Regions from separate parts of the Alcaligenes sp. WGS1538 genome, predicted to be linked through region 1. Evidence: riboswitches for the same ligand, from Rfam matches in the RefSeq annotation. Region 1 holds a riboswitch; the other holds the start of a gene.
The links. Region 1 has a riboswitch for thiamine pyrophosphate ahead of thiC (phosphomethylpyrimidine synthase ThiC). Riboswitches for the same ligand answer to the same signal wherever they lie in the genome.
Positions count from the first base shown of each region.

Region 2: it holds a riboswitch for thiamine pyrophosphate, as region 1 does, so the genes downstream of both, ACF3ND_RS08970 (sodium:solute symporter family protein) here and thiC (phosphomethylpyrimidine synthase ThiC) in region 1, are expected to answer to the same signal.

Region 1 covers NZ_CP171109.1:3,272,313-3,278,075, reverse strand. The annotation lists gene ACF3ND_RS15230 (OmpA family protein) at 113-700, shown strand; gene thiC (phosphomethylpyrimidine synthase ThiC) at 1,125-3,041, opposite strand; TPP riboswitch at 3,097-3,190, opposite strand; gene ACF3ND_RS15220 (helix-turn-helix domain-containing protein) at 3,231-3,608, opposite strand; gene ACF3ND_RS15215 (helix-turn-helix domain-containing protein) at 3,703-4,080, opposite strand; gene ACF3ND_RS15210 (DNA-binding response regulator) at 4,193-4,954, shown strand; gene ACF3ND_RS15205 (D-amino acid dehydrogenase) at 5,101-5,763, opposite strand, start outside.
Region 2 covers NZ_CP171109.1:1,920,039-1,925,801, forward strand. The annotation lists gene ACF3ND_RS08955 (hypothetical protein) at 1-62, shown strand, start outside; gene ACF3ND_RS08960 (motility protein A) at 151-966, shown strand; gene ACF3ND_RS08965 (flagellar motor protein MotB) at 972-1,805, shown strand; gene ACF3ND_RS08970 (sodium:solute symporter family protein) at 1,870-3,315, opposite strand; TPP riboswitch at 3,453-3,652, opposite strand; TPP riboswitch at 3,719-3,815, shown strand; gene ACF3ND_RS08975 (3-oxoacyl-ACP reductase) at 3,866-4,648, shown strand; gene ACF3ND_RS08980 (LLM class flavin-dependent oxidoreductase) at 4,645-5,763, shown strand, end outside.

The DNA of each region.
Region 1 (5,763 bases):
GGCCCTTGTACTTAATTTCGAGATTACGGAGAAAAGAATGACAATTTCCATTCGTTCTGCCAAATTGGCGGCATGTGCAGGCGCTTTCGCCATTCTGGCCGGCTGCGGCACCATGGACAATATGGGTACGGGCGGGCGCACTGCCGTCGGAGCGGGGGCAGGCGCCGCCGTGGGGGCGGGCCCGGGCGCCCTGATCGGGGACAGCAGCAAGGCGGCGGCCATCGGCGCGGGCATCGGCGCCCTGGCCGGCGGCATTGCGGCCTACAACTGGTCCGGCATCAAGAAAGATGTCCAGCAGTCCGGCGCGACCAGCCTGGGCGTGGACGTCACGGAAATGCCCGACGGCAGCCTGCGTGTCAACATCCCCAGCAGCGTCTCCTTCGACACGGGCAAGTACCAGCTGAAGCCGGCCCTGCTGCCGGTGCTGGACAGCGTGGCGCGCGCCATGGTCCAGCATCCCGAACTGCGCGCCAAGGCCATCGGTCACACTGACAGCACGGGCTCCGCCCAGACCAACCAGACGCTGTCCGTGAACCGCGCCAGCGCCGTCACCAACTACCTGACCCAGCAAGGCGTGGGCCAGGGCCGCCTGATGGTCGAGGGTCGCGGGCCGAACTCGCCGATCGGTGACAACGCCACGGCGGAAGGCCGCGCCATGAACCGGCGCGTGGAGCTGTATCTGTACGCTCCTCAGCAGTAAAGAAGGCTTTATGCGCCTGCAGGCGCGGACGAGCAAAGGCCCGGCTTTCGCCGGGCTTTTTTTGGGCCTGATGGTGCGCGAACAAGATTCCCCGCCTAGTTGCGGGGTGCGAATCGGCTGGTTGATAAGCAAGCAGGTCTTTGCAAAGACGCCGTTCAAGAAGCCTGGGGGACAGTCTGGGCTGGCTGCCTGCCGGTGCTGCGCACTGGTGCCCTTGCCGGCGGATCGCTCCGGGCGCATTCTGAACTCGCGCGATGGCTCGCCCCCCGGACGAGCCATAAGCGTCGCGCTCGAACAGCAGAATGCTTGCCTCTCGGAGCGCTCCCCCGCCGGCAATGGCCTTGATAATCGAAGAAGCCCCACAAGAAAGCCCCAGGCAGGATAAACCCGCCCGGGGCGCTTTCACTGCCTGATCATGAAGGCGTCAAGCCTCCTGGTACAGCTTGCTGCCCTGCTGCACGAACTGCACCGACATCTCCTTCATGCCCTGGTCCACGGCGGCCGCCTCGTCCAGGCCCTTGGCCTTGGCGTAGTCGCGCACGTCCTGCGAGATCTTCATGCTGCAGAACTTGGGTCCGCACATGGAACAGAAGTGGGCCACCTTCATGGAGTCCTTGGGCAGGGTCTCGTCGTGGAAGGCGCGCGCCGTGTCCGGGTCCAGGCCCAGGTTGAACTGGTCCTCCCAGCGGAACTCGAAGCGCGCCTTGGACAAGGCGTTGTCGCGAAAAGCCGCGGCCGGGTGTCCCTTGGCCAGGTCGGCCGCGTGGGCGGCGATCTTGTAGGTGATGATCCCGTCCTTGACGTCCTTCTTGTTGGGCAGGCCCAGGTGCTCCTTGGGCGTGACATAGCACAGCATGGCCGTGCCCTGCCAGGCGATCATGGCCGCGCCCAGGCCGGAGGTGATGTGGTCGTAGCCTGGCGCGATGTCCGTGGCCAGCGGCCCCAGCGTATAGAAGGGCGCTTCATGGCAGTGCTCCAGCTGCAGCCGCATGTTTTCCGGGATCAGGTGCAGCGGCACGTGGCCGGGGCCTTCGATCATGACCTGCACATCGTGCTTCCAGGCTGCCTGGGTCAGCTCGCCCAGGGTGCGCAGTTCGGCGAACTGGGCCTGGTCGTTGGCGTCGTATCCCGAGCCGGGCCGCAGGCCGTCGCCCAGCGAGAAGGCCACGTCGTACTGCTTCATGATGTCGCAGATGTCTTCGAAGTGCTCGTACAGGAAGCTTTCGCGGTGATGCGCCAGGCACCATTTGGCCATGATGGAGCCGCCGCGCGACACGATGCCCGTCATGCGGCTGGCCGTCATCGGGATGAAGGGCAGGCGCACGCCGGCGTGGATGGTGAAATAGTCCACCCCCTGTTCGGCCTGCTCGATCAGCGTGTCGCGGAAGATGTCCCAGGTCAGGTCTTCGGCAATGCCGCCGACCTTCTCCAGGGCCTGGTAGATGGGCACGGTGCCCACAGGCACGGGCGAGTTGCGGATGATCCATTCGCGCGTCTCATGGATGTTCCTGCCGGTGGACAGGTCCATGATGGTGTCCGCGCCCCATCGTATGGCCCAGGTCATCTTTTCGACTTCTTCGCCGATAGTCGAGCCCAGCGCCGAGTTGCCGATGTTGGCGTTGATCTTCACCAGGAAATTGCGGCCTATGATCATGGGCTCGGTTTCCGGGTGGTTGACGTTGGCCGGCAGGATGGCCCGGCCGCGCGCGATCTCGTCGCGCACGAATTCGGGCGTGACCAGAGCGGGCAGGGTGGCGCCGTAGCCCTGGCCGGGATGCACGCGGGTCAGGCGGCGGGCCATTTCTTCGCCTTGCGGGCCGCTGGCGCGCAGGCTCTCCAGGTAGTGCTCGCGGCGCAGGTTCTCGCGGATGGCCACGAACTCCATTTCGGGCGTGACGATGCCGCGTCGCGCATAGTGCATCTGGGTGACGTTGGCGCCGGGCTTGCCGCGCCGCGGCCGGCGGACCAGCTCGAAGCGCAGCGCGTCCAGCTCCGGATCGGCCTGCCGGGCCCGGCCGTACTGGCTGTTCAGGCCGGCGGTCAGCTCGGTGTCGTCGCGCTCCTGGATCCAGGCCTGACGCAGCGGCGGCAGGCCCTTGCGGATGTCGATATGGGCGGCCGGGTCCGTGTAGGGGCCGCTGGTGTCGTAGACGCTGAGCGGGGGGTTGCGCTCCGCGCCGAACTGGCTGGGGGTGTCGGCCAGGGTGATCTCGCGGAACGGCACGCGCAGGTCGGGACGCGAGCCGGTCTGGTAGATTTTGCGGGAATTGGGCAAAGGCTGGATCGCAGCCGGGTCCACGCTGGCCGCGGTGGCCGTGAAAGTTGGGTTTTTGCTTGTCATTGCAGCTCCAAGGAAGGGGTGGAGCCGATATAGGAAGAAGCACCTTGCAGGCATTGCACCTGGGGCGCACGCTCCCAGCATCGGCATTATCCGTACTGGTACGAGGGTGTTTCTCAACCCGCCTGCGGCGAGTACCCCTGCGTGAGGACAAGTATAGGTGTCTTGGACCTGTCTGTGGGCTGATAAAGCTTATTTGCTTTTCATGCCATTGAGCAGATGGCGTATGGTCTGGTCCAGGTGTTCGCGGTCCTTGCCGGACAGCGCCACGATCTCGTCCACGGAGAAGCGGCTGAAGGGCCAGGTGACGATGGGCGGTCCGCCGTCCGGTTCATGCATGACCAGTGCGCCGCCCACGCTGATCTCCATGGGGCCCAGGCCGCTCTTGAGCCACTGGGCGCTGACGTTCAGGGCCTTGGCCAGGTCCAGGATCTCGCGGGCGTCACGGCGCGCGCCGCTCTCGTAGTTGGAGATGGCGCTCTGGCTCAGGTTGCAGAGCCGGGCCAGCTCGGCCTGGGAGAGGCCGCGCTGCTGCCGGGCATGGCGTAGGCGTTCGGAAAAGTGCTTCACACCAGTGATTGTTCATGGAACGCCAACCACGATGGTTTTGGTGGATAATCCCGTATGTGATGATGGGGCTGCGGCCTTGCCGCGAGAGGGACCGCTAGCGGGGTTTCATGCCGTCGAGCAGGTGGCGCACGGTGCGCTCGAGCAGTTCGCGCTCGGCCACGGGCAGCGCGACGATTTCATCCACGGAAAAGCGGCTGAAAGGCCAGGTGACGATGGGCGGTCCGCCGTCCGGTTCATGCATGACCAGGACGCCGCCCGCCCGGGGCTCCATCATGCCCACTCCGTTGCGCAGCCACTGCGCGCTGACGCTCAAGGCCTTGGCCAGGTCCAGGATTTCCCGGGCGTCGCGGCGCGTGCCGTTCTCGTAGTTGGAGATGGCGCTCTGGCTCAGGCCGCACAAGCGGGCCAGCCCGGCCTGCGACAGGCCGCGTTGTTGCCGTGCGTGGCGCAGGCGTTCGGAGAAGTTTTTCACACCACAGATTGTTGATGCAACGACCACCACGATGGTTTTGATTAAATAACACGATTGTGATTTATAATGTCAGGCAGGGTCATCTGGCGTCATTATAGTTAAGGTATCAACTATGTCGGTTACAAATGTGGTTACTGGCGGTCCTGTTGTGCTGTACCTCTCCAGTGTCATTCCTGATCGAAACCTGCTGGAACAGCAGGTCAAGGCCCTGGCGGAACGGGGCTATCGGCCGATTTCCTGCCGCGACTCCACCGCCTTGCTGCAATTGGCGCAAAGCCGGGGCAGGCACATGGGCTCGGTGTGCATCGCCTGGCTGGGCGGCGCCTTGTCCGATATCTGCGCGGCCGCCGTGCGCCTGCGCATGCTGTGCCCGCAGGTCGGCATCCTGATGCAGGCGGACTATTCCGACGCGGCCATGCTCCAGGCGCTGCACAGCGGCGGAGACCAACTGTGTCCCAGGGATGCGTCCTTCGAACTGCTGGCGGCCAGCCTGCAAAGCCTGCAGCGTCGCCTGATGCAGGTGCCCATGCTGCCCGAACTGCGCCAACGCGCCGACTGGGCGCTCACACAGGAAGGCTGGGCCCTGGTGGCGCCCAACGGGCAATCCTTCGCCCTGACCACCACGGAGCGCTCTTTCATCTGCTGCCTGCTGCATCACCCCGACCGGCGCGCCAGCCACCATGAACTGCTCAGCGCCATCGCCGGTGTGCAGGGCGAGATCGAAGATCCGCCTTCGGCTCTGCTCATCAATCGGCTGGGGGTGCTGGTCAGCCGGATGCGCCGCAAGTTCAATCGGGGCGATGCCGTGCTGCCGGTGCGCTCGGTGCACAACTGGGGTTACATGTTTGCCGCCAATTGCGAACTGCGCGACTGAAGCCTTGGTTTGTCGTTCTTTCCCTCCGCATCATGCGGTTCGTCCGGCGCCAGGACCCTGGGATGAACTCTTTGTACGCCCGCCGTTGCGAATGACGCTTGCCCGTGCGTCCGTGTTCCGCGGTGGCGGGCGTTCTGCCGCTGCGGTCAATGCGCGTAGCGTTGCACCGACAGGTCGTCGGCACGGATGGCGGGCTCCCGGCCGCTGATGATGTCGGCCAGCAACTGGGCGCTGCCGGTGGCCAGCGTCCAGCCCAGCGTGCCGTGGCCGGTGTTCAGGAACAGATTGTCATAGCGCGTGCGGCCTATGATGGGCGTGCTGTCGGGGGTCTTGGGTCGCAGGCCGGTCCAGAAGTTCAGATCCACGCCGCTCTGGTAGCTGCCGGGGAACAGGTCGTTCAGCACCATCAGCAAGGTTTGCTGGCGGCGCGGGTTCAGGCGTTTGTCAAAGCCCACCACTTCCGCCATGCCGCCTACGCGTATGCGGCGATCGAAACGGGTCAGGGCGATCTTGTAGCTTTCATCGAGCAGCGTGGACTGCGGCGCCCGCGATTCGTCCGCAATGGCCGCCGTGATGGAATAGCCTTTCAGCGGATAGACGGGAATGGCCTGCAGGTCTTTCATCAGGCCCGTGGACCAGGAGCCCAGCGCGACGACATAGGCATCGGCCACCAGCAGTTCGTCCTGGCATTGCACGCCGCTGATCCGTCCGCCGCTTGCATGGATGCGCTGGATCGTCTGGCCCCAGCGGAATTCCACGCTTTCCTGACGGGCCAGTTCGGCCAGGCGGGTGGTGAAAAGCTGACAGTC
Region 2 (5,763 bases), 1.4 Mb from region 1:
GCAGCACGACGCCGGTGCGCGTGCAGGCGGACATCCAGGTCTGGTACGAGCGCGCGGATTGATCCAGATCAATCTTCACGTCTAAAGAAAGTCCTCGCAGGGCCGATATGTAGGGTTGAGGGCCGTTGGGCCCGCAACCAGGACTTGTGCATGAATCCCTCTACCCTGATCGGCATCGTGGCCAGCGTGCTGCTGTTCGCCGTCATCCTTTTCTTTACCGCTGAAAATCCCGCCCTGTTCGTGGACCTGCCCAGCCTGGCCGTGGTGCTGGTGGGCACGCTGGCGGCCACCTTCATCAGCTATCCCCTGAGCGAAGTGGTGCGCATCTTCGGGCTGATCGGCACCGTGCTGCGCAACGAACGCCTGTATACCCAGCAGGACATGGACGAGCTGATCAACATCTCGCGTCTGTGGATGATGGGCGACATACGCGCGGTGGAGACCGCGCTGGAGAAAGTGGCCAATCCGTTTCTGAAGACCGGCGTGCAGCTGGTCATAGACCGGGCGCCTGAAGAAGACATCCAGGATCTGCTGCAATGGCGCATCAGCCGGCTGCGTGCGCGAGAACATGCGGAGGCCCAGCTGTTCCGCCTGATGGCCAGCTTTGCGCCCGCCTTCGGCATGGTGGGCACGCTGATCGGCCTGGTGAACCTGATGTTCCTGCTGGGCGATGGCGACATCACGTCCATCGGCCAGCAGATGGCGCTGGCGCTGATGACGACCTTCTACGGCGTGCTGCTGTCCAACCTGGTCTTCAAGCCCGTGGCCGTCAAGCTGGAACGCCGCACCGAACAGCGCGTGGTGCTGATGAACATGATCATGCAGGGCGTGTCCATGATGAGCCAGCGGCGCGGTCCGGCCCTGATGCGTGAAACCCTGAATTCCTTCATGGCTCAGTATCAGGATGAAATCAACGACCGGGGCGGCCGAGACGACGATCCCGATCCGGCTCCCGAGCGGAGCTGATCGCCATGGCACGCAAGGAGCAGGACATCACCCTGGGCGAACTGGCGGAGCGCCAGAAGGCCGTCCAGAAGGAGCTGGAAGAAGCGCGTCGCGGCATGGCCGAGCAGCAGCTGGCCAGCAATCTCGCCGCGCGGCGGGGGCGCCGCTGGGACGAGCCGGCGCTGGCCGCGCCCGAGGAAGAAGAGTCCTGGCTGACCACCTATCTGGACATGATGACGCTGCTGCTGGTGCTGATGATCGTCATGCTGTCCTTCGCCGGCAAGCGCGCCCAGTCGGAAGCGGGCGCGGGGCAGGGCGGGGTGGCGGCAGTGGCCCAGGCCGGGGCCGCCGGCGCCGGCGTGATGCCGGCCGGAGCGGGGCTGCTGCCCGAAAGCGGCAAGGCGCCGGGGCAGGGCGCGGGCGATCATGGCCTGCAGCTGGACGGACTGGGCGACGATATCGACATCGTGGTCAACGACAAGTCCATCAGTTTCCGCATCAACAGCGAAATCCTGTTCTCCTCGGGTGGCGCGGACCTGGGGCTGGAAGGCCTGGGCGTGCTGCGCAAGCTGGTGACGGTGCTGAACTCCACATCGCACCAGATCGTCATCGAAGGCCATACGGATTCGGTGCCCATTCGCAGCTACCGCTACCCCTCGAACTGGGAACTGTCCGGCGCGCGCGCCGGCAGCGTGGTGCGCTATCTGGAATCCAATGGCGTGGCCAGTCAACGCCTGAGCGCCGTGGGCTATGCCGATACGCGGCCTCTGGGTGACAACGCGAGCTCCGAAGGGCGGGCCAGCAACCGGCGCGTGGAGCTGATTCTGTTGACGGCCCCTGAGGGGCAGATCCAGCCCTGATCCTGTACTTGCGCGCCGGCCCCGTCCTTGATGGCGAGATCGGCGCGCCTGTGCGTGATCAAATTCAGTTCTGGTCCAGCACCCGCGTGGAGCCGGCCAGCTTGCCGAAGTCGAACTGAGGCAGGCGCCGGCGCAGGGGCATGATGATGGCGGTGACCAGCGCGGGCACCACGGCCGCCAGCACGAAGGATTCCAGCAGATAGTCCAGCGGACCGTCGGGGCGCGGGAAGATGGCCAGTCCCGCAGCCAGGCCCGCCACGGTGCTGAGGGTGGCCGTGATGCCGTCGTAGCGGCGGCTGTACAGTCCGAAGAACACCGGGAAGGCCGCGGCCGAGCACAGCAGATCGGCCAGCAGGAACAGGTACAGCACGCTGTAGCCCTGGGAGGAGGCCACCAGCACCGGGATGGCGCTCAGCCACACCAGCCAGCGCGCCAGGCGCATCATCTGGGCGGTGCTGCGCTGGGGCATCAGCCGGCCCAGGTCCACGGCCACCAGGCTGGAGACGGCGCTGATGACGGTGTCGGCGCTGCTCATGACCAGCGACAGGCCCAGCGGGATCAGCAGCACCAGGAACCAGACGGGCGCCTGGGGCAGAATCACGTTGAACAGCGCCACGGAGCTGTCGCCCTGGCCGCCCAGGCCCACGAAGGCCAGGCCGAACAAGCCCATCAGGAAGATGAAGGGCGCCACGAACAGGCCGCCCAGCAGAAAGCCGTTGCGCATGGCCTTGTCGCTCCGGGCGGCATAGATGCGCTGCCAGTTGCCCTGGTGGAACAGGCCGGTCAGCAGGATGGCCACGAAAAAGGTCAGGCCCGCCTTGACGCCGACCGGGTCGCTCAGCTCCACCAGGCGCGGCGCCTGCAGCTCCACGGTGCGCAGCAATTGCGCCGGGCCGCCCACGGCCTGCCAGCCGAGCAGCACGATCAGGAACAGCATGGGCACGATCACCAGCATCTGCACCTTGTCCGTGAAGATGGAGGCGCGCAGGCCGCCGTAGGAGGTGTAGATCAGCGTGGCCACCAGCACCACGCTGGCCGTGACCCACAAGGGAATGGGCGCGATCAGGGTGATCATCTTGGACATGGCGGTGATTTCCGCCGTCATGGCGATGAAGATGTAGAACAGCATGATCAGCAAGGTGAGCGCATACATGGGCCGGCCGTAGCGGGCGATGACGAACTCGGTCAGGCTGTGGCCGCGCGGCAGCAGCTCGCGCATGCGCTTGCCCAGCGGGATCATGACCAGGCGCGGGGACATGGAGCCCAGCGCATAGCCGATCACGGCGGACAGGCCGCCCCAGGTGGCCGCCTGGGCGGGGGAAAACAGGATCCACGCGCCCAGGGACGAGGCCAGCAGGGTCAGGATGGTGGCCAGCGCGCTCTGGCTGTTGCGCGCCACCACGAAGTCTTCCAGGGAACCGTTCTGGCGCCGGGCGTACAGCACCCCGGCCACCGCGAACAGGGTTGAAAAGGCAAGCAGCCACAGCAGCGTGGCGTTCTGGTTCAGCATGATATCTCCCCAAAGCCTGCCAGGGCAGGCGCGAACCCGCCTGCAGCGGCCCGGTTGGGCGCAGGGCGGACAAGAATGGAGGGATAGAAATGGGCGTGTGAGGCGGCGCGCGCAGCGTGACGGGCTGCAGGCAGGCCGATGGGCCGCGTTTCCTTCCCTTCGCCGGCATGATCCGGATCAGGTTCGAAGGGTTACCGCATGAGAGCGGAATCTCAGCCCGTCAAGAACGTGTTCATGGTCTTTTCATGGCCTTGCCGTCGCGCGCCAGGACTGCGGTTGGTCGCCGTCTTGCGGGCCGTGGAATGAACACGTTCCAAGGACTCCCCCAGGAACTGCGCAAAGCTTAGAAGCGTGCGGCCTGAAAGTCAATAAAGACTGAAGGCGCGTTCTGTGCTATGGTCTGCCCTGCGGCACGGGGTGTCCTTTTCAAAAGGGCTGAGATAAAACCCGTCGAACCTGATCCAGCTCATACTGGCGAAGGGATGTCGAACCCTCATTTCCCCTGTCCGAACAGGGCTGACATCCTCGCCGAATCTTTGGAAGGAATGTCATGTCTCTGGACACTATTTCGGAACTCTCACGGCAAGTCGTCCTCGTCACGGGCGGGGCGCGCGGCCTGGGCGCCAGCCTGGTGCGCGCCTTTGCGCGCCAGGGCGCGCGGGTGGTCATCAATTACCTGACAAGCGCAGCGGGCGCGCAGGCCCTGGCGGCCGAGTTTCCCGGCCAGTGCCTGGCGGTGCAGGCGGACGTGACCGACGCGCAAGCGGTTCAGGCCATGTTCGCCGCGGCGCGCCAGCATTTCGGCGCGCCCGTCACCACGGTGGTGAACAATGCCTTGCCGGCCTTCAAGTTCAACGGCGATGCGCGCCCGCATGCGGACACGCTGCGCTGGGCCGACCTGCATCAGCAGCTGGAAGGCGTGGTGGGCGGAGCCTTGAACACGACGCAGGCCGCCCTGGCGGGCATGCAGGAAGCCGGCTTTGGCCGCATCATCAATATCGGCACCAACCTGTTCCAGAATCCCGTCGTGCCGTATCACGACTACACGGCCGCCAAGGCGGCGCTGCTGTCCCTGACGCGCACCCTGTCGCAGGATCTGGGCCCGCAGCAGATCACCGTCAACATGATCTCCGGCGGCCTGCTGCGCACCACGGACGCCTCGGCGGCCACGCCGGAAGCGGTGTTCGACCTGATCGCCGCCAGCACGCCGCTGCGCCGGGTGACCACGCCCGAGGAATTCGCGGATGCGGCGCTGTTCTTTGCGGGTCCTTGGGCGCGCGCCGTCACGGGACAGAACCTGGTCGTGGATGGCGGACTGGTGAAAAACGGATGAGACAGCTGCATTTCAACCTGTTCATACACGGCTGCGGCCATCACCGCGCCGCCTGGCGCCATCCTGATTCCCAGGTGGAACGTCTGGGCGACGCCCGCTTCTACGAAGAACTGACCCAGCTGGCCGAAAAGGGCAAGCTGGACGCCATCTTCTTTGCCGACGGACAGTCCACGGACAATGTGGCCGACGGGCCGCGCTGGTTCCTGGAGCCTTTGACCCTGATGTCCGCGCTGGCGCGGGCCACCGAGCGCATCGGCCTGATCAGCACGGTCTCCAGCACCTTCTACACGCCTTTCGTGGCGGCGCGCATGCTGTGTTCGCTGGACCATGTTTCGCAAGGACGCATGGGCTGGAACGTGGTCACTTCCATGTTCGATGCGGAGGCGCGCAACCACGGCTATGCCGCCATGCCCGACCATGCCTGGCGTTACGCCCGGGCCGAGGAGTTCGTGGACACGGCCCTGAAGCTGTTCGATTCCTGGACCGACGATGCCTTGGCGATGAATCGCCAGGGCGATTACGCGCGGGTGGACAAGGTGCGCCAGATACATCATCAAGGCGAGCATTTCCTGGTGGACGGGCCCTTGACCCTGCCGCGCTCTCCCCAGGGGCAGCCGGTGCTGTTCCAGGCCGGCGCTTCCGAGCAGGGACGCGACCTGGCGGCCCGCAAGGCCGAGGCCATCTATGCCGTGGCCTACGATCTGCCGTCCGCCCAGGCCTATTACCGCGACATGAAGCGGCGCGTGCAGGCGACGGGGCGGGGCGTGCCCCTGCCCATCATGCCGGGCCTGGTCACCTATGTGGGCTCCACCATGGAGGAGGCGCGCCGCAAGCAGCGCGAACTGGACGAATTGCTGCCTGCGGAAACCTCGCTGCGTCAGCTTGGAACGTTCGTGGGCCAGGATTGCATGGGCTGGGATCTGGACGCGCCCGTGCCGCCCCTGCCGCCTCTGGAAAGCTTCAAGGGGCCCAAAGGACGCTACGCCACGGTGCTGCGCATCATCCAGACCGAGCAGCCCACCGTGCGCGAATTGCTGGGCCGTCTGGCCGCGGGCGGCGGCCATTGCACCATGGTGGGAACTCCGGAATCCATCGCGGACCAGATCGAGCTGTGG